DNA from 2 places in the Microbacterium sp. NPDC089186 genome. Region 2 is predicted to be linked to the other one. Evidence: predicted binding sites of a transcription regulator. Region 2 holds the regulator's gene; the other holds the start of a gene.
What was found. Region 2 encodes LexA, which represses DNA repair genes until DNA is damaged. Its sites were predicted from a motif close to TCGAACANNTGTTCGA; they were not measured.
Positions count from the first base shown of each region.

Region 1: a site for LexA is predicted at 2,452-2,467, ahead of AB0N82_RS02130 (Rv2578c family radical SAM protein). Genes of this name have one in related genera too.

Region 1 is NZ_JBFBHJ010000001.1:441,839-452,019, reverse strand. Features, by position in the region: gene AB0N82_RS02135 (DEAD/DEAH box helicase) at 1-1,251, shown strand, start outside; gene AB0N82_RS02130 (Rv2578c family radical SAM protein) at 1,340-2,443, opposite strand; gene AB0N82_RS02125 (hypothetical protein) at 2,571-3,263, shown strand; gene AB0N82_RS02120 (AAA family ATPase) at 3,310-5,283, opposite strand; gene AB0N82_RS02115 (M15 family metallopeptidase) at 5,399-6,556, shown strand; gene AB0N82_RS02110 (pirin family protein) at 6,645-7,667, opposite strand; gene AB0N82_RS02105 (GNAT family N-acetyltransferase) at 7,664-7,975, opposite strand; gene AB0N82_RS02100 (carbon starvation CstA family protein) at 8,165-10,181, shown strand, end outside.
Region 2 is NZ_JBFBHJ010000004.1:205,149-215,329, reverse strand. Features, by position in the region: gene miaB (tRNA (N6-isopentenyl adenosine(37)-C2)-methylthiotransferase MiaB) at 1-971, shown strand, start outside; gene miaA (tRNA (adenosine(37)-N6)-dimethylallyltransferase MiaA) at 968-1,900, shown strand; gene AB0N82_RS14870 (GNAT family acetyltransferase) at 1,897-2,337, shown strand; gene dapF (diaminopimelate epimerase) at 2,396-3,250, shown strand; gene AB0N82_RS14860 (methyltransferase) at 3,434-4,078, opposite strand; gene hflX (GTPase HflX) at 4,176-5,693, shown strand; gene AB0N82_RS14850 (prolyl oligopeptidase family serine peptidase) at 5,802-7,688, opposite strand; gene lexA (transcriptional repressor LexA) at 7,806-8,495, opposite strand; gene AB0N82_RS14840 (LysM peptidoglycan-binding domain-containing protein) at 8,754-9,104, shown strand; gene AB0N82_RS14835 (histidinol-phosphate transaminase) at 9,188-10,181, shown strand, end outside.

The DNA.
Region 1 (10,181 bases), on a different contig from region 2:
GAGCAGCGCGTCGACGTCGTGCACGAGCGACTGCAGGCCGAAGCGGTGGATGCCGCGACCGTGACCGGCGCCGGCTTCGCCGAGCTGGGTCTCGGCGACAACATCGTCCGCGCTCTCGCGGGCCTCGGTGCCGACAAGCCGTTCCCGATCCAGGCCGCGACCGTGGCGCCGATCCTCGAGGGACGCGACGTTCTGGCCCGTGGCCGCACCGGCTCGGGCAAGACCATCGCCTTCGGCGCGCCGCTCGTCGAGAGCATCCTGCGCGCCCAGGCCGGTCAGCGTCGTGAGTTCGGTCGCGCGCCGAAGGCGCTCATCCTCGCGCCGACCCGCGAGCTCGCCCTGCAGATCGACCGCACGGTGCAGGTCATCGCCCGCAGCGTGGGGCTCTTCACCACGCAGATCTACGGCGGCGTCCCTCAGGCGCGTCAGGTCGGTGCGCTGAAGAAGGGCGTCGACATCATCATCGGCACCCCGGGTCGCATCGAAGACCTGCTCAACCAGGGCAAGCTCGATCTCTCGCAGGTGCAGGTCGCCGTGCTCGACGAGGCCGATCACATGTGCGAGCTCGGCTTCCTCGAGCCCGTGCAGCGCATTCTGCGCGCCACCGCGAAGGGCAGCCAGAAGCTGCTGTTCTCGGCCACGCTCGACCGCGAGGTCGCGGCCCTGGTCGACGAGTTCCTCGTCGAGCCGGCCGTCTACGAGGTCGCCGGTGAAGACCAGGACTCGAGCACGATCGAGCACCGCGTGCTCGTGATCGAGCACCGCGACAAGGCGCAGATCCTCGACTCGCTCGTCGATCGCGAGGGCAAGACGCTCGTCTTCGCCCGCACCCGGGCCTACGCCGAGATGCTCGCCGAGCAGTTCGACGACGCCGGTATCGCCGCCGTCGCGCTGCACGGCGACCTGAACCAGCAGAAGCGCACGCGCAACCTCGAGAAGCTCACCTCGGGTCGCGTCAACGTGCTCGTGGCCACCGACGTCGCCGCTCGCGGCATCCACGTCGACGACATCGATCTGGTCATCCAGGCCGATGCCCCCGACGAGTACAAGACGTACCTGCACCGCTCGGGCCGCACCGGCCGCGCCGGTCGCAGCGGCACGGTGGTGACGCTCATCACGCGTCAGCGTCAGCGCCGGATGACCGAGCTGCTCGACCGTGCGGAGATCGAGGCGCCGTTCGAGCCGACGCAGCTGGGCGACGACGTGCTCGAGGAGATCTCGGGTCGTCAGCTCTCCGACGTCACGTCGTAATCCGTCACACCGGTAAGCCCCCGTTCGCGTTCGCGCGGCGGGGGCTTTCCCGTTGCCGTCGGTGGCCGCGACGTCCCGGCCTTCGCCGTCAGAACAGCCTCGGCTCGCTCGCCGGCGCGACCCGGGGGCGAGGGGATGCCGGGCCCCGGGTCGCGCGAACCGGCCCCAGGCTGCTGGTGGCCGGGGTGCGGGCCGCGAGTCCCGGTTGTGGGCGACCACGTGGGTGGTCGTCTTCGTCCCACCCGTCGAGTCGGTGCAGGCGCAACAGTGGGCGGAGGCGCTTGCCGAGCCACGTGCGGTACGCCTTGGGTGCGGTGACCGAGACGCCGGGATAGAGGCCGCGGTAGGACGACACGAGGTGCGGGTGCTCGCGTTCGAGCCACTCGAAGAACCACTGCTTGGCGCCCGGGCGCAGGTGCAGTGCGCCGTAGACCACCCTTGCGGCGCCGGCCGCACGCAGGCGGGCGAGGGCGTCGTCGAGCGCCGGGATCGAGTCGGTGAGGTGGGGGAGGATCGGCATGAGGAACACCGTCACGCGGAATCCCGCCGCCGTCGCGGCGCGCACCGTCTCGAGGCGCGCCTCGGCGCTGGGGGTCCCCGGCTCGATCGAGTGCTGAAGAGCGTCGTCGAAGACGGCGATCGACATCGCGAGCGACACCTTCACCTGCTGGGCGGCGTCCGCCAGCAGCGGCAGGTCGCGCCGCAGAAGCGTGCCCTTCGTGAGGATCGAGAAGGGTGTTCCGGTGTCGGTGAGGGCACCGACGATGTCGGGCATCAGGCGGTAACGCCCCTCGGCCCGCTGATAGGGGTCGGTGTTCGTGCCGAGCATGACCGGTTCGCGCGCCCAGGATCCGCGCTGCAGCTCGGTCCGCAGAACGTCCGCGACGTTGACCTTCACCACGATCTGCGAGTCGAAATCGGCGCCGGAGTCGAGGTCGAGATACTCGTGCGTCTTGCGGGCGAAGCAGTACGAGCACGCATGGCTGCAGCCGCGGTACAGATTCACCGTCCAGTCGAACGGCATGGCCGACGCGCCGGGCACGCGGTTCAGGGCGGTCTTGCACAGCACCTCGTGGAACGTCATCCCCGCGAACTCGGGGGTCGTGACCGACCGGACGAGACCGTCGATGCGCTCCATGCCGGGCAGCGCCGCCGTGTCGTCGACGCCCAACTGCTGACCCTGCCACCTCATGCGGACAGTCGAACACATGTTCTACCCAGAAGCAAGGCCGACCTCTCCACATGCGTCCGCATGCACGAACCACGAACCGCTACTGTGGCTGCGAAGCCCGCCCCGCGCGGGTGGACAGGGGGCGGACATGGATGCGGACCGGCACGTGTGGGGGCACACGCTCGTGAACGGGTCCGCACGCCGGGTGGAGTCGCTGCATCCCTCCTTCGTGGTGCGGCATCCCACCCTGTCGGGATGGATCTGGCTCGGCGTCGCGGTGGTGCTGCTCGTGGTCTGCGAGATCTGGGTGGAAGACGAGACCGCCGGCGTCGTCCTCTCGCTGCTCGGCGCCCTGCCGTCGCTCGGCGCGACGCTGCTGGTGCTCGCGCAGACGCCGCGCACGCATCTCGCGTACGAGGAGTCCATCCTCGGTCACTTCTTCGCGCGGTTCTTCGCGGTCCTCGGCGCGCTGATCCTGTGGGTCGGCTCCGTCGTCCTCGGCGCGGCGGTCGCGGTGCAGCTGGCCGAGGACACCGGGGCCGATCCCGAGAAAGCGTGGGTCGAGGCCTTCGAGATCTTCGGTGCGGTCGTGCCGTTCATCGTCGCGATGCTCTGGGCCGTGCTCGTCTTCCGCTGCGTCGGTTACATCGCGCGCCTGCGCGGGTGGGCGGGCGTACCCGAGCGCCATCGGATCCCCGACGAGTTCCTCACCGAGCTGCCGCACACCCGGCGCGTCGTCATCGGGCTCGCGCACCCCTCGCTCCTGTTGGTCGCGGGAGTGCTGAGCATCGTGGTCGCCCTCTTCGCGGCGGCCGAGGTCGCATCCAGCGGCATCGCCTGACGCGCGGCGCGCCAGTGTCGCGGCGGGACGAGCGGTCGCGACCACCTCAGTCGGGCAGACGGCCCGCGATGAACCGCAGGGCCTCTGCGCCCGCCGTGAAGGACTCCTCTTGTTCGCGTCGTACATGGTCGGGCAGGTCGGGCTCCGCCAGGATCCCGCGCGTCACGCGCTGCCCGCCCGCGAGGATCTCCACCAAGAACTCCTCGTCCCCATCCGCCAGCGACACCGGCAGCTCTGCGTCGTCGAGCGGCCACCCGCTGGGAGCGAGGGGGCCGGGATGCCGCGCGGCCGCCGCGCTGCCGGCAGCCTGAAGCCGTTCCGTGCGGGCCGCGATGACCGGGTCGCCGCCGACGCGTTCGACGGAGCCGGTGTTGCCGAGCTCGGCGTAGACGGTGTGCCAGACGGTCATCGGGAAGCTCAGCTCGTGGGTCGGCTCCGAGGTGTCGACGAGCGGGTCTTCGACATCCTGGTCGAACGCGATCGAACCGACCGTGTCGTCGCCGACGGTGTCGAGGGCGACCCAGTGGCCGTCGGTCTCGTCGTGGTAGCCGATCTCCCCCGAGGGCGACACCTGCATCGAGGGGCCGCCGGCGCGCGGAACGAAGGGGGTCTCGGTGGCGATGTAGGCAGAGGGGGACGGCGAAGGGGTTTCGGGCCGTGCCCCCAGGAGCACGCGCGTCAGAGCGGCTCCCGAGTCGAGGAGTTCGTCGAGGGCCGCCGTCAGGTCGTCATCGGTCGGTGCCTCCTCGCCCCGGACGGCGGCGCGGAGGACGGTGCCGCGCAGCAGCTCCTTCGCGAACGAGCCCGTCGTGCCCTGCGCGCGGTCGGCTGCGGCCTCGATCGCCTCCGCCGACAGCGGCAGGCCCTGGGCGTAGCGACGGAACAGTCGGCGTCGGTCGGCGTCGTCGGGGAGCGGGATCTCGACGCCGAGGTCGACGCGACCCGGTCGGGCGGCGAGAGCCTCCTCGAGGATCTGCACGTGATTGGTGGTCATGACGAAGGCGATGTCGGCATCCGGTTCCAACCCGTCCAGGGCGTCGAGCACGTCGAAGAGCACGGGCTCGGGAGAGAAGCCGCGATCGGCCGCCACCAGGTCGATGTCTTCGAGCACGACGAGGGCGGGGGCGAAGGTGCGCGCGATCTCGGCCGCCGCAGTGATGAAGCGGATGCTCGATCCGGTGAGCACGACGGCCGTCGTCTCCGGCGTGCGGGCGAGCAGGTGGCGCACCGTGAGCGTCTTGCCGGTGCCGGGAGGACCGTAGAGCAGGACGCCGCGCTTGAGGTGCTGTCCGGCGGAGCGCAGGGCCTCGCGGTGGTCGCCGATACCCACGACGTGATCGACGATCCGCTGCAGAACCCCCTCGCCGAGCACGATGTCGTCGGCGCCGACCTCGGGGCGGGGCAGGAAGGTGGCCCCGGCCTCGTGCCCGTACTCGGTCGGCACGAACGACAGCACGTGGCCGCGCAGCACGCTGCGCTCGATCATCAGTCGTCGGATCTCCGCGAGCGCCGCCGCCGTGGCATCCGGGTCCGCGCCGATCACTTCGAGCTGGGGCTGCGACGGCATCGACCGCGGGTTCGCCGAGCGCTGCACGATCGCGAGCGGGTGACCGTCGAAGGCGAGCAGCCGCACGCCGAACGAGACGACCCGCCGCTGGGCGGTGGCGCTCACGTCGCGCGACTCGTACGACACCGGTCCGGGAGCGAAGTGCGAGTAGGGGCCCGCGAACAGCTCGGATGCCGACGCGTGCAACCGCTGCTCGCCCCCGGTCACGCCGATGAGGCGTCCGCCGCCGCGTTCGGTGAGCTCATCCAGGGCGATGTCGGCGTCGACGTAGCGGTGCGCCGACAGGGTCTCGGTGGTGACCGGGAGTGTGGTGACGTCCACGCCGAGATGAGCGCTCAGCTCCTCGCCGAGCGGGGTGCGCTCACCTGCTCTGTCGTCGGCGACGACGCGGTTCACGGTCTCGAAGTAGCGGCTCATGGCGCGCATGAGTGCGCGGTCGTCGTCGTCGAGCATGGTCCCCCCGGTCGGCTCACGGTGTCCCCAGACTGCCGGGCCGACGCGGGTCGGGCAACCTCCGGCCTGCCACGGGTCGACCGCAGCGGGCGTCCGGGAGACAATGGACGCAGTGATGTCCCCCGATCCCGAGCTCTCTCCCCGCCGCGCCGCGCGCGCGGAGGCCGAGCGACTCGCGACGGCGGCTGTATCGGTGGCCCCGGCACCCATCACCCGACGCCAGTTGCGGGAAGCGGCGACCGGTGCCCTCGCGCTCCCGGCGCGGCCCGACGAACCGGCCGCGACGCCGCGGGGCGCGACGAGAGGTCGGCTCCCCGACCTCTTCGCCGCCCTGCCGCTCCGGCGCCGGCGGCGCCTCGCGCTCGTCGCCGGGGCGGCGGTCGCGGTGCTGGTGGGTGCCGTGGTGGTGGGGGCCGCGACGCTCGGGCGCAGCGCGGATGCCGAGGGCTCGGCCGCGGCGGACGCCTCCGTCGTGTCGGCTGCGGTCGCCGGTCCCCCCGCCGTCCCCGACGACGGGCTGCCGGTTCCGCAGGTCGCCGCCGTCGCCGCGACCGCCACCCCGTGCGACGACCCGGCCTTCACCACTGCCCTCTCGCAGGGCGACGACACCGCCGCGATCGCCGCTGCGGGCGGTGGGGCGGCGTTCCGCTCCGCGGTGGCATCCGGACTCGCCCCCTGCGTCTCGCTCAGCGACCCGGATCGTGAGTGGCTCGTCGTCAACAAGCAGCGCCCGCTCGATCCGCTCGACTACTACCCGGGCGACCTCGTCATGCCGTCGAACGTGCGCGCTCTGGAGCAATCGGCCCTGCGCGCCGCTCCCGCCGAAGCCCTCAGCGCGATGGTCCGCGCGGCCTCCGACGCGGGGGTGGGTGAGATCGGCTATCTGAGCGCCTTCCGCTCCTACTCCACGCAGCAGTCCACGTATGCCGGTCGCGTCGCCGTGGGCGGCGTGGCCGAGGCCGATCGCGAGAGCGCACGCCCGGGGTTCAGCGAGCACCAGACCGGAAAGGCCGTCGACATCGTGCCGTGCAACGGCTCTTGCGCGACGCTCGACGACGTGGCGGCGTCGGCGCAGGGCGCCTGGGTGCGGGAGCATGCCTGGGAGTTCGGCTTCATCACGCGCTATGCCGAGGGACGCGAGGATGTCAGCGGCTACGAGCCCGAGGCCTGGCACCTGCGTTTCATCGGGCCGGAGCTCGCCCAGGCGTACCACGACGGCGGATACACCACCCTCGAGGAGTTCTTCGGGCTCCCGGCGGCGCCGACGTACTGAGCGTCGGGCAAGCGGCGTCCCGACGCTGCGAAGATGCACGCGGCTCCGCCGTCCCGCCCCCTGCGCACGGCCTCCGTCGAGCGGGCCGTCAGACCCGGCGTCGTCGCGCGGTGAGGCGCACCCCGGGCAGGGGCGGCGCGGGGATGCGCTCGGGTCCGTGGTCGACGACCTCGCCGAACCGGGAAGAGCGGGCCTCCCACGCCTCGCGTGCCTCGGCGATCTCGTCGTGCGAGCGGCCGACGAAGTTCCACCACATCACGATGTCGGCCTCGAAGGGCTCCCCGCCCAGCAGGAAGACCCGGGCGCCCTCGTCGCTGCGCAGCTCCAGGTGGTCGCGTCCGGTGCCGAGGTAGACCAGCCGCGTGTGATCGACGGATGCCGTCGACCCGGGCTCGATCGCGGGCGCCGGTCGTCTCGAGGCGTCGGCGTCGACGGCATCCACCCCCGTCGTCGCTTCGGCGGCGCCGACCATGCCGGAGACGGCGTACTCCCACGTGGGGTCCAGGGGAATCCGCACGGTGGCACCGGCGGCCAGGCGCAGCTCCGCGCCGACGATCGGCGTGTGCACGGTCGCCGGCGACGAGACTCCGCCCAGTTCGCCCATCACGACGACCGCGTCGGATCCGTCGCCCAGGTCGAGCACGGGCAGGTCTTCGTGGCGCTCGAAGGCGGGGGCGCCGTGCCGACGCGACTCGGGCAGGGCCACCCACAGCTGCAGCGCGTCGAGAGGGATCGGTCCCTCGCCCACCGAGTACTCCGAGTGCGCGATGCCCGCGCCGCTGGTCATGAGGTTCAGGGCGCCGGGCCGCACGACGACGTCGCTGCCCACGGCATCCCGGTGCCGCACCTCGCCCACGATCGGCCAGGTGACCGTCTGCAGGCCGATGTGGGGGTGCGGTTCGACGCGCATCAAGGTCTGCTGCGGACCGAATCGGTCGAGGAAGCACCACGCGCCGACCATCGGCAGCGAGCGGTGCGGGAGGGTGCGATGCACCTCCATGCCGCGCACGCCGCCCAGCGGCACCTCGCGCGCCTCGACCACGAGCGCGCGCGGCCCGTCGCACTCGACCGGGCCCTCCGCCTCGGGCGGGGCGACGTCGAGGCGGGTCACGACGCCTCGTCGGCGCCCTCGGGCCACTCGACCGAGAGGCCGTCGACGTCGTGCTCGCCGAGGTAGTGCGCGACGAACGGGCACGAGGGGATGACGGTGTCGCCGCGGCGCGCGAGGTCGGACAGTGCCTCGCCGGCGAGCTTCGTGCCGAGACCCTTCCCCTTGAAGGCCGGGTCGATCTCGGTGTGGGGGAGTTCGACGCGGTCACCGGCGGGCTCGAACTCCAGGAACCCCCCGAGCTCGTCTCCGACGTGGATCTCGTAGCGGTGCGCCTCGTCGTTGCGGGTCACGGTCAGTTCGTCGGCCATGGGGTCTCCTGTCGTCGGTGCTCACAGCAACGTATGCGCTGGCATGGATGTTCCGCCATCCCTGGACACGCCGCGCCGCTCGTCGCACCGTTCGCGCCGCTCACCGCACGATCGACGGATGCCGCGGGCGGCGGGGCACGGCATCCGCTTAGTGTCGGCGAGTCCGCAGCGCCGCGAACAGGAGGCATCATGAGCGCATCCGTCGACGACGACGTCGTCACCGACCCGAATCTTCCGCCCGTCGCGGTCCCGCCCGCCAAGCTCGAGAGCCGGTGGACCCCGGCGAAGATCGCCCTGTGGATCGGGATCGCCCTGCTGGGCGGCCTCGGCTGGACGATGCTCGCGATCGTGCGCGGGGAGACCGTCAATGCGATCTGGTTCGTGTTCGCCGCCGTCTGCACGTACCTCATCGGCTACCGCTTCTACTCGAAGGTCATCGAGCGCTACATCACGCGCCCCGACGACCGCCGCGCGACCCCCGCCGAGCGGAAGGCCGACGGCAAGGACTTCGTCCCCACCGACCGTCGCGTGCTCTACGGCCACCACTTCGCCGCCATCGCGGGCGCCGGTCCCCTCGTCGGCCCCGTGCTCGCGGCCCAGATGGGCTATCTCCCGGGCACGATCTGGATCATCGTCGGCGTGATCCTCGCCGGTGCGGTGCAGGACTACCTCGTGCTGTTCTTCTCGATGCGCCGGGGCGGCCGCACGATCGGCCAGATGGCCCGCGACGAGCTCGGGAAGATCGGCGGGACCGCCGCGATCCTCGCGAGCCTGCTCATCATGCTGATCATCGTCGCGATCCTCGCCCTCGTCGTCGTGAACGCCCTCGGCGAGAGCCCGTGGGGCGTGTTCAGCGTGTCGATGACGATCCCGATCGCGCTGTTCATGGGCCTGTACCTGCGCTACATCCGCCCGGGCCGCATCACCGAGATCTCGATCATCGGCTTCGTGCTCCTCATCGGGGCGATCGTCGCCGGCGGCTGGGTGGCCTCGACCGAGTGGGGCTACGCGGCCTTCCACCTCGACCGCTCCGTCATCGCGTGGGGCATCATCATCTACGGCTTCGTCGCCGCGGTGCTGCCGGTCTGGCTGCTGCTCGCTCCCCGCGACTACCTCTCCACCTTCATGAAGGTCGGCGTGATCGTGATGCTCGCCGGCGCCATCGTGCTCGTGCGCCCCGAGATCTCGGTCCCCGCGTTCAGCGAGTTCGCCGGTGGCCAGACGGGCCCGGTGTTCAGCGGCCCGATCTTCCCTTTCCTCTTCGTCACGATCGCCTGCGGCGCGCTGAGCGGTTTCCACGCCCTCATCGCTTCGGGAACGACCCCGAAGCTCGTCGAGAAGGAGCGCCAGACGCGCTTCATCGGCTACGGCGGAATGCTCATGGAGTCGTTCGTCGCGATCATGGCGCTCGTCGCCGCCCTCTCGATCGACCGCGGCATCTACTTCGCCATGAACTCCTCGCCTGCCGCCACCCTCGGCACCGTCGAGGGCGCCGTCGCCTTCGTGAACGGACTGGGCCTGGCCGGGGTGAACCTCACGCCCGACATGCTCACCTCCACCGCCGCAGCGGTGGGCGAGACCTCGATCGTCTCGCGCACGGGCGGCGCCCCGACCCTCGCGCTCGGCCTCGCGCACATCATGCAGCAGGCCCTCGGCGGTCAGGCGATGATGGCGTTCTGGTACCACTTCGCCATCATGTTCGAGGCGCTGTTCATCCTCACGGCGGTGGATGCCGGAACCCGCGTGGCCCGCTTCATGCTCCAGGACTCGATCGGCACCGTCATCCCGAAGTTCAAGGACCTCTCGTGGCGGCCCGGAGCCTGGATCTGCACCGCGATCATGGTCGCGGGCTGGGGCTCGATCCTCATCCTCGGCGTGACCGATCCGCTCGGCGGCATCAACACGTTCTTCCCGCTGTTCGGCATCGCCAACCAGTTGCTCGCCGCGATCGCGCTCGCCGTGGTGCTCGCGATCGTCGCCAAGCGCGGGCGCTCGTACTTCCGCTGGTTGTGGATCGTGGCCGTGCCGCTGGCGTTCGCCGCGGTCGTGACGATCACGGCATCCATGTACAAGATCTTCTCGCCGGTCCCGGCGGTCGGGTACTGGGCCAACCACTTCGCGTTCCGCGGGGCGCTGGCCGAGGGCAAGACCGAGTTCGGCACCGCCAAGAGCGTCGCCGCCATGGAGGCCGTCGTCCGCAACACCT
Region 2 (10,181 bases):
AGAAGGACCGCCGCCCGGGCGACATCCTGAACGAGATCCGCCTGCTCGTCGACGACGGCGCGATCGAGGTCACCCTGCTCGGCCAGAACGTCAATTCGTACGGCGTCGAGTTCGGCGACCGTCTCGCGTTCGGCAAGCTGCTGCGCGCGGCGGGCGAGATCGAGGGCCTCGAGCGCATCCGGTTCACCAGCCCCCATCCGGCGGCCTTCACCGACGACGTCATCGCGGCGATGGCCGAGACCCCGGCGGTCATGCCGCAGCTGCACATGCCCCTGCAGTCCGGTTCCGACCGCATCCTCAAGGCGATGCGTCGGTCGTACCGCAGCGAGAAGTTCCTCGGCATCCTGGACCGCGTGCGCGAGCGCATCCCGCACGCGGCGATCACGACCGACATCATCGTGGGATTCCCGGGCGAGACCGACGACGACTTCGAAGAGACCATGCGCGTGGTCGAGGCCTCGCGGTTCTCGAGCGCCTTCACGTTCCAGTACTCGATCCGCGAGGGCACACCGGCCGCGACCATGGCCGATCAGGTGCCGAAGGCCGTCGTGCAGGAGCGCTTCGAGCGGCTGATCGCCCTGCAGGACCGGATCTCGGCCGAGGAGAACCAGAAGCAGCTCGGCCGCACCCTCGAGGTCCTCGTCTCGGCGGGGGAGGGCAAGAAGGATGCCGAGACCCACCGCCTGACCGGCCGCGCCGAAGACAACCGCCTCGTGCACTTCGAGCTGCCGGCGGGCTCGGCCGTGCCGCGTCCGGGCGACGTCGTGTCGGTCACGGTGACCCACGCGGCGCCCTTCCACCTGCTCGCCGACGCCGTCGACGGCGCGCCGCTGCGCATCCGTCGCACCCGCGCCGGCGACGCGTGGGACCGGTCGCAGGCCGAGTCGTGCGCAGTGCCGGCGCCCGCCGGCGAAGCCAGCGCGCCGCGCGCGGTGTCGCTCGGACTCCCCACGCTGCGCGTGGGCGTGTGACGAGCCCGTCCCTCTGGGCGGTCGTCGGAGCCACCGGCACCGGCAAGACCGGTCTTTCCCTCGCCCTCGCGGAGGCTCTCGCGGCCGAGGGGCGGCCGGCCGAGATCGTGAACGCCGACGCGATGCAGCTGTACCGCGGCATGGACATCGGAACCGCGAAGATCCCGGTCGCCGAGCGCCGCGGCATCCCGCATCACCTCTTCGACGATCTCACGGTGACCGACGAGGCCGCGGTGGCCTGGTACCAGGATGCCGCCCGCGCGGCGATCTCCGAGATCCACTCCCGGGGCGCCGAGGCGATCCTCGTCGGCGGCTCGGGGCTCTACGTCTCGAGCGTGCTGTGGGACTTCCGTTTCCCCCCGCGGGATGAGGCATTGCGCGCCCGCCTCGAGGCGGAGCTCGGGCGCGAGGGCCCGGGTGCGCTCTTCGCGCGGCTCCGCGAGGCCGATCCCCGTGCGGCGGCGAACATCGACCCGCGCAACGAGCGACGCGTGGTGCGCGCGCTCGAGGTGCTGGCCCAGGGCGGCCAGACGCACGGCGGTGCCCTTCCGGATGCGCCGGAACCGTGGCATCCGTCGACGCGTATCGTGACGACGCACGTGGAACGCGAGCAGCTCGTGTCGATGCTCGACGAGCGCGTCGAGGGGATGTGGGCCGCGGGCCTCGTCGACGAGGTCGAGAGGCTGCGCGGCGACGGACTCGAGCGAGGCGTCACGGCGTCACGAGCGATCGGGTACGCGCAGGCGCTCGCCCAGCTGCGCGGCGACCTGACGCGCGCGGAGGCCATCGCGCAGACGCAGGCCCTCACCCGGCGGTACGCGCGCCGACAGGTGTCGTGGTTCCGCCGTTACGCCGATGCCCGCGTCGTCGACGCCCGGACGACGGATGCCGCGCACCTCGTGCGCGCGACAGTGGGAGATGATCGATGACCATCGCGATCCGCGCATTCGTGCCGTCCGACGAGGACGCCGTCGTCGCCCTGTGGGAGGACGCGGGGCTGACCAGGCCCTGGAACGACCCGCGCGCCGACATCCGCCGGAAGCTGACCGTGCAGCCCGAGCTCTTCCTCGTCGCCGTCGACGGGGACGCGCTCGTCGGCAGCGTGATGGCGGGCTACGACGGACACCGCGGGTGGCTCTACTACCTGGCCGCCGCGGCCTCGCACCGCGGGCGGGGAGTGGGGCGGACGCTCGTGGCCGAGGCAGAGCGGCTGCTGGAGGAGATGGGCTGCCCCAAGGTGCAGCTCATGGTGCGCCCCGACAACACCGGAGCGCGGGGCTTCTACGACGCGCTCGGCTACGAGCCGTTCGAGACCTGGGCCACCGGCCGGCGACTGATCGTCGACGGTCCCGGACGACCCGACTGAGGCCGCCCGGCCCTGGCACGGCGGATGGCCGGCTGCGGGTCGTCCGTAGACTGGGCGCATGTCCTCTCTCGCGTTCACCAAGGGCCACGGCACCGGCAACGATTTCGTGGTGGTCGCCGACCCCGACGGCGAGCTCGACCTCTCCGACGCGCAGGTCGCCGCGCTGTGCGACCGTCACTTCGGCATCGGCGCCGACGGGTTGCTGCGGGTCGTGCGCTCCGCCGCGATCCGCGACGGCGCCGAGGCGGCGGCATCCGGGGCCGAGTGGTTCATGGATTACCGCAACGCCGACGGATCCGCGGCCGAGATGTGCGGCAACGGCACGCGCGTCTTCGCCCGGTACCTCACCGACACGGGTCTCGCCTCCATCGACGAGGGACTGCGGATCGGCACGCGAGCGGGCGTGAAGACCCTCACGCGCAGCGACCGCGGGTTCGAGGTCGACCTGGGAGCGTACGCGGTCGAGGCCGACGAGACGCTCGTGCGCGCGAAGGGCCTGAGCGTCGCGCGCCCGGGGGTGGGCATCGACGTCGGCAACCCGCACGTGGTCGTCGCCCTGTCGTCGGATGCCGAGCTCGAGGGGCTCGATCTGACCTTCCAGCCCGTACTCGACCCCGCGCCGCGACACGGCGCCAACGTCGAATTCGTCGTCCCGGCCGACCCGCTCGTGCGCGACGGCGTCGGGGCGATCCGCTTGCGCGTGTTCGAGCGCGGGGTCGGCGAGACCCTCAGCTGCGGAACGGGCGTCGCCGCCGCCGCGCTCGCCGTGCGGCACTGGGCGGGCGCCGCCGCTCCCAATCACTGGGTCGTCGACACCCCGGGCGGCACGCTCGGCGTGCGCGTCGCCGAGGGGCGGGTCTTCCTGTCGGGTCCCGCATCGCTGGTGTTCACGGGCGAGGTCGCTCTCGCCTGACACCGGAACGGGGCGTCGGAGCGGAATCGCGTGACGTCAAACGTCGCGGGGAGACGGCGCGTGCGCGCTCGAACCGTGGCAGCCGGATGCCGGCTCGCGGGCGCGAGCGGATGATTCCACCGCGGACGGGGCTCCGCTCCCGTCCGCGCCCCCTCCGGCGACGGCGCGGCGGATGCCGTCGGCTCAGCGGACGACGTCGATGAGTTCGCTCGGGGGCGAGCCGTGGCGGCGCACCCGCAGGACGCGGTACCCGCGGCCGGTGGCGGCGCGCTGGACGCCGTAGCCCTCGGGGAAGGTCGCCGCGAGCCAGCGCTGCAGGGAATCGGAGCCGAGGTTGCGCTGGACGACGAACCAGCCGTCGCTGCGCTCCTGCAGGCGCGGGATCCAGTGCTGGAGCATGCTGTGCAGCTCGTTCTTGCCGACCCGGATCGGCGGGTTCGACCGGATGGTGCGGAACGTCACGTCGTCGGGAACATCTTCCGGGCGCACGGCGTTGATGTTGGTGAGGCCGAGCGACTCGGCATTGCGCCTCACGAGATCGAGAGCACGTTCGTTGACGTCGACCGCCCACACGGTCGCGTGCGGTGACGCGAGCGCCAGCGACAACGAGATCGGACCCCACCCGCACCCCAGGTCGAGGAAGTTCCCACCGGCGGGCGGGGGAGGCGTGTTGGCCAGCAGCACCGAGGTGCCGGCATCCACGTGCTCGGGGCTGAAGACGCCGCCCGCCGTGACCACCTCGAGTTCGCGACCGGCCAGCGTCACGCGGATGCGGCGGAGCTGCTCGGGACTCGACGGCGACGCGCTGAAGTAGTGCTCGCTCCCCATCCGCACAGGATATCCGACCGGAGCCTCGGGCGCCGGGCCGGATAAAGTGCCAGAACATCAGTACCACCGCGGGCCCCGCCCGCGACGAAAGGAACACATGACCGAACAGACCACACCCCCGAGCATCGACGCGTCAGCCGTGGATCCGGTCGACCGTGTGCTCGCGCGCGCCGAAGCGCACCGCGGGGTCCGGGTCTTCGGTGCCGCTCAGGCCCTTCAAGACAGCACCACCGCGTACGGCGGCGACAGCGACGGCGACCAGTGGGACCGCGAGGAACGCGCGGCGCTGCGCCGTGTCGTCGGCCTGTCGACCGAGCTCGAAGACGTCACCGAGGTCGAGTACCGCCAGTTGCGCCTCGAGAACGTCGTGCTCGTCGGCGTGCACCCCCAGGGGGAGCAGACGGATGCGGAGAACTCGCTGCGCGAGTTGTCGGCGCTCGCCGAAACGGCCGGAGCGGTCGTGCTCGACGGCGTCCTGCAGCGTCGGCCCCACCCCGATCCGGCGACCTACGTCGGCCGGGGCAAGGCCGCGGAGCTTCGCGACATCGTCGCCGCCGTCGGCGCCGACACCGTCATCGCCGACACGGAGCTCGCGCCCAGCCAGCGGCGTGCGCTCGAAGACGTCGTGAAGGTGAAGGTGATCGACCGCACGACGGTCATCCTCGACATCTTCAGCCAGCACGCGAAGAGCCGTGAGGGCAAGGCCCAGGTCGAACTCGCGCAGCTCGAATACCTCCTCCCGCGACTGCGCGGATGGGGTGACTCGATGTCACGTCAGGCCGGCGGACAGGTCGGTGCAGGCGGAGCGGGCATGGGCTCCCGCGGACCCGGTGAGACGAAGATCGAGCTCGACCGTCGCCGCATCCGTACGCGTATGGCCCAGCTGCGCAAGCAGCTGCGCGACTTCGCCCCCGCCCGTGAGGCCAAGCGCGCCGAGCGCAAGCGCCACACGATCCCGTCGGTGGCGATCGCCGGGTACACCAACGCCGGCAAGTCGAGCCTGCTCAACCGCCTCACGAGCGCCGGAGTGCTCGTGGAGAACGCCCTCTTCGCGACCCTGGATGCCACGGTCCGCCGCTCCGAGACCACCGACGGGCGTGTGTACACGCTGACCGACACCGTGGGCTTCGTGCGCAACCTCCCGCATCAGCTGGTCGAAGCCTTCCGCTCCACGCTCGAAGAGGTCGGCGACGCGGACGTCATCCTGCACGTGGTCGACGCGTCGCATCCCGACCCGGCCGCGCAGCTCATGACGGTGCGCGACGTGATGGGCGATGTCGACGCGAACTTCGGGCAGGAGATCGTCGTCTTCAACAAGTCCGATCTCGTGAGCGAAGACGACCGGCTCGTGCTGCGGGGTCTCGCTCCGAACGCGAAATTCGTGTCGTCGCGCACCGGTGAGGGCATCGCCGAACTGCGTGCCGCGATCGAAGAGGCGCTGCCGTTGCCGGCGGTCGAGGTGCAGGCGGTCGTTCCGTACGACCGCGGCGACCTCGTGTCGGCGGTGCACGAGAGCGGCCTCATCGTGGCGCAGGAGCACCGCGAGAACGGCACCTATCTGCACGCTCACGTCGGCGCCCGGCTCGCCGCCGAGCTGGCGGCGTTCGACGGCTGAGGCCCGCGCGGCACGATGGGCCCGTGCGCGTACGCGCGGGGGCCCATCGCCGTGGGGGCGCTCTTCGGCGCGTCGGCGCCGCGGGTGAGTCGCCCGGAAGGCGTCGGCTCAGTCGAGCTCGAGCGCGGGGATACCCGGGGTCTCGAAGCCGAACACCGCGCCGAGGAAGCCGAGTTCGCGCTCGAGGGAGTCGATCACCGTCTCCGACCGGCGGAACCCGTGCCCCTCGCCCTCGTACAGGACGTACGCGTGCGGGACGCCGTGCGCCGTCAGGGCGTCGCGGATGGCCTCCGCCTGCGACGGGGGGACCACCCGGTCTTCCGATCCCTGCAGGATCAGCAGCGGCACACGGAAGAGCTCCGGGCGGCTCAGGGGTGAGCGCTCGACGTACACGGCCTCGGCATCGGGCAGAGGCCCGATGAGCCCGTCGAGGTAGCGCGCCTCGAAGTCGTGGGTGTCTTCCGCGAGGGCGCGTGCGTCGCCCACCCCGTAGCGGGAGATGCCGGCTGCGAACACGTCGGTGCGCGTGACGGCGGCGAGCACCGTCCAGCCCCCGGCCGAGCCTCCCGCGATGGCGAGGCGCTCGGGGTCGGCGAGTCCCGCTTCCGCGAGGGCGGATGCCGCGGCGGCGACGTCATCGACGTCGACCGCGCCCCACTGTCCCTTCAGGCGGTCCCGATAGGCGCGCCCGTAGCCGGTGGAACCGCCGTAGTTGACGTCGAGGACGCCGATACCCCGGCTCGTGAAGAACGCCGTCTTCGCCGACGGAGCGGGGCCGACGTGCGAGGTGGGTCCGCCGTGGACGAGCACGACGTACGGCGGGCGCTCGCCTGTCACGGGGGCGACGTCGGGGTTGGTGGGGGCGTAGGCGAAAGCGTGCACCGGACCGTGCGGTCCGTCCGTCGACAGCGCGCGGGCCGTCGGCATCCATTCGTCTCCCCACGGGCCGGTGCCTCCCGTCACGAGGTCGACAGCGCCGGAATCGAGGTCGACGAGCCAGAGGCCCGATCGCCCGCCGGCGTTCGAACCCGAGACGAGCACCTGCGACCCGCGGGCGTCGTCGATCGCGGCGCCGGCGACGACGGGGACGTCGAGGGGACGGACGCCGCTCGGTGCGATCTCGACGACCTCATCGGCCCCGTTCGTCCGGACGGCGACGACGCGCCCGTCGTCGGCCGCTCCGAACCACCGGGTTCCGAGTACCCACAGGCCCCCGCCGGTGTCGGCGTCCGCCGGGGCGAGCGGCTGCGCATCGCCGTCGAGGGGGCGACGGAAGAGGTTCCATCGGCCTTCGGGATCGTCCGCGTAGAGGAGCTCGTCGTCCGCGATCCACACGGGTTGCACGGGCGCGCGGTGCGCACCGCCCGCGACGTCGTGGACCTCGCCCGTCTCGAGGTCGGCGACGCGGAGGACGGTGGCATCCCACGGCATGTCGGGGTGATCCCAGGCCACCCAGGCCAGGCGGCGACCGTCGGGCGAGAGGGCCGGCTGGGCCAGGAAGTCACTGCCCTCGGCGAGGACCTCCGCCGGCCCGTCGAGGGGGATGCGGACGATGGTCCGGGCCGGGACCCGCGACGACCCGTGGGTCTCGCGCACGGCGAGGAGGACCCCGTGCTCCCAGCGCAGTCCGCCGTGTCGCACGGCGTCGTCGGCGGGGGTCAGTGGGCGCGAGGTCTCGCCCGGGCGGAGCGCGTAGACCCGCTGGTCGGCCTTCTCGACGTAGTACAGCTCCCCGTCGTCGGACGCCGTCCAGGCGCCGCCACCGTACTCGTGCACCGCGGAGCGCGCGTCGGCGGGTGCGGGAAGCACCGTCTCGACGGAGCCGTCGCCGCTGCGACGCTTCACGGCGACGCGACCGGCCTCGTGGGGGACGGACTCGCCCCACCACACCTCGTCTCCCACCAGTCGTGCGCCGTCGACGCGCGGCGAGGCCTGGGCGACGGACGCGGGCGTGATCGGGGAGGGCCAGGAACCGTAGGGGAGGGTGTCAGCCATGACTCCAGCCTAGGCAGGGCGTCCGACATCGACGGAGATCCCCGGTACTCGCGACGAGCGAGCCGAGAGGGGCGGATGCCACGCCCGAGCGCGCATCCGGCCCCGGGGCGGGGAAGGTCAGACGGCGCGCAGGACGGCGACGACGCGGCCGAGCACGACGGCCTCGTCGCCCAGGATCGGCTCGAACGCGCTGTTGCGGGGGAGCAGCCAGGTGTGGCCGTCGCGGCGGCGGAACGTCTTCACGGTCGCCTCGCCGTCGAGCATCGCGGCGACGATCTCGCCGTTCTCAGCCGTCGCCTGCGATCGCACGACGACCCAGTCGCCGTCGCAGATGGCGGCGTCGATCATCGAGTCGCCCGACACCTTGAGCATGAAGAGCTCGCCCTTGCCCACCAGTTGGCGGGGGAGGGGGAAGATCTCCTCCACCTGCTGGTCGGCGGTGATGGGCACGCCGGCGGCGATGCGGCCGACGAGGGGCACGAGGGCGGCGTCGCCCAGCGCGGGAGCCGTGTCGGCCGGGTTCTCGGCGGCGGCACCGGGGAGGTCGATGAGGACCTCCATGGCGCGCGTCTTGCCCGGGTCGCGCCGCAGGTAGCCGCTCAGTTCCAGCTGGTTGAGCTGGTGGGTCACGCTCGACAGCGACTTCAGGCCGACCGCGTCGCCAATCTCGCGCATGCTCGGCGGGTAGCCGTGCCGGGCGATCGATCGCTGGATGACCTCGAGGATGGCGAGCTGCTTGTCGCTCAGGTTCTTGCGTCGCCGAGTCTGCGGACGTTCGCGGCCGGCGGCGGTCGTCGCGTCGGTCATCTGTGCTCCCCTCGCGCCGCTGTCGATGCGGCGGAAATTCGAATGTCGGAGGTTGGTGATGAGGTCTCCGTGTCGAAACCGTATCCGGTGAACGAGCCGGAAGGCAGGGAACGGCGCGCGTGTCGCGTTCGATCCGTCTGCGATATCCGCGGTCTTGACACATCGAAAGTATCGAAGATAGATTCGGAATACAGATTCGCACCCCCGCCCTCCCGGCCGAGGGCGGGGTGCGAATCTCTCCCCACCGAGGAGCACATCATGAGCAGCATCGCCATCACCGCCCCGACCACCCGCCTGCGCATCACCGCGCGCGGACGCCGTGTCGTCGCGTTCCTGGTCGCCCTTCCCCTCGCCATCGCCCTGGGTTTCGCCGTCGTCGGCGGGGGAGCCGCGCTCGCCTCGAACGAGGCCGGGGCGCCCGTCGGGTCGTTCACCGAGATCACCGTCATGAGCGGCGAGACGTTGTGGTCGATCGCCGAGGAGCTCGCGCCCGCGGCCGACCCGCGCGATGTGGTCGCCGAGATCTCGCGTCTCAACGCCCTGTCCGGCGGTTCCGTCGCGGCGGGTCAGCGCATCGCCATCCCCGCCGAATACGCTCCCGCGAACTGACCGTCCGCACCGGATCGACGCCGACGGCAGGGGCGATCCGCCCGACCCGCGAGCGTGATCCGTCGGTGTCACCGCCGCCTACGATGGGTGAGGTGAACGTACGCCTCGACGACCTCCCGCTTCGCGACGATCTCCGGGGCATGACGCCCTATGGGGCACCGCAGGCCGCGCTGCCCGTGGCGCTGAACGTGAACGAGAACACGCACCCCGTTCCGTCCGAAGTCGCCGACGACATCCTGGATGCCGTGGCTCGCGCCCTCCGCGATGTCAACCGGTATCCCGACCGCGAATTCACCACTCTCCGTGAGGCCTTCGCGCAGTACCTCGGGCACGGACTGAACCCCGATCAGATCTGGGCGGCCAACGGCTCGAACGAGGTCCTCCAACACATCCTCCAGGCGTTCGGCGGTCCTGGCCGCACGGCGATGGGATTCGCCCCCACCTACTCGATGTACCCGATCCTCACCCGCGCCACGGGCGCCCGGTGGATCGCCGGGGAGCGCGCGCACGACTTCACCCTCTCCGCCGAGTCCGCGGCGACGCAGGTGCGCAAGCAGCGTCCCGACATCGTCTTCCTCTGCGCCCCCAACAACCCCACGGGCACCCCCCTGCGCCTCGACGTCATCGAGGCCGTGTACGACGCCTTCGAGGGGGTCGTCATCGTCGACGAGGCCTACGAGGAGTTCGCCCCGCGCGATGAGCCGTCGGCCATCTCGCTGCTGCCCGGGCGCCCGCGGCTGGTCGTCTCGCGCACCATGAGCAAGGCGTTCGCCTTTGCGGGAGCCCGCGTCGGCTACCTCGCCGCCGACCCGGCGTTCGTCGACGCGCTCCGCCTGGTACGGCTGCCATACCACCTCAGCGCGCTGACGCAGGCCGCCGCGACGGCCGCTCTCGGGCACGCCGACACCATGCTCTCGATGGTCGACGAGATCGTCGCGCAGCGCGACCGCATCTCGGCGACCGTGTCGGCGCTGGGGTACACGGCGCACGAGTCCTGGACGAACTTCGTCCTCTTCGGGGGCGTCCACGATCCCGCCGCGACGTGGAAGGCGCTCTACGACCGGGGCGTGCTGATCC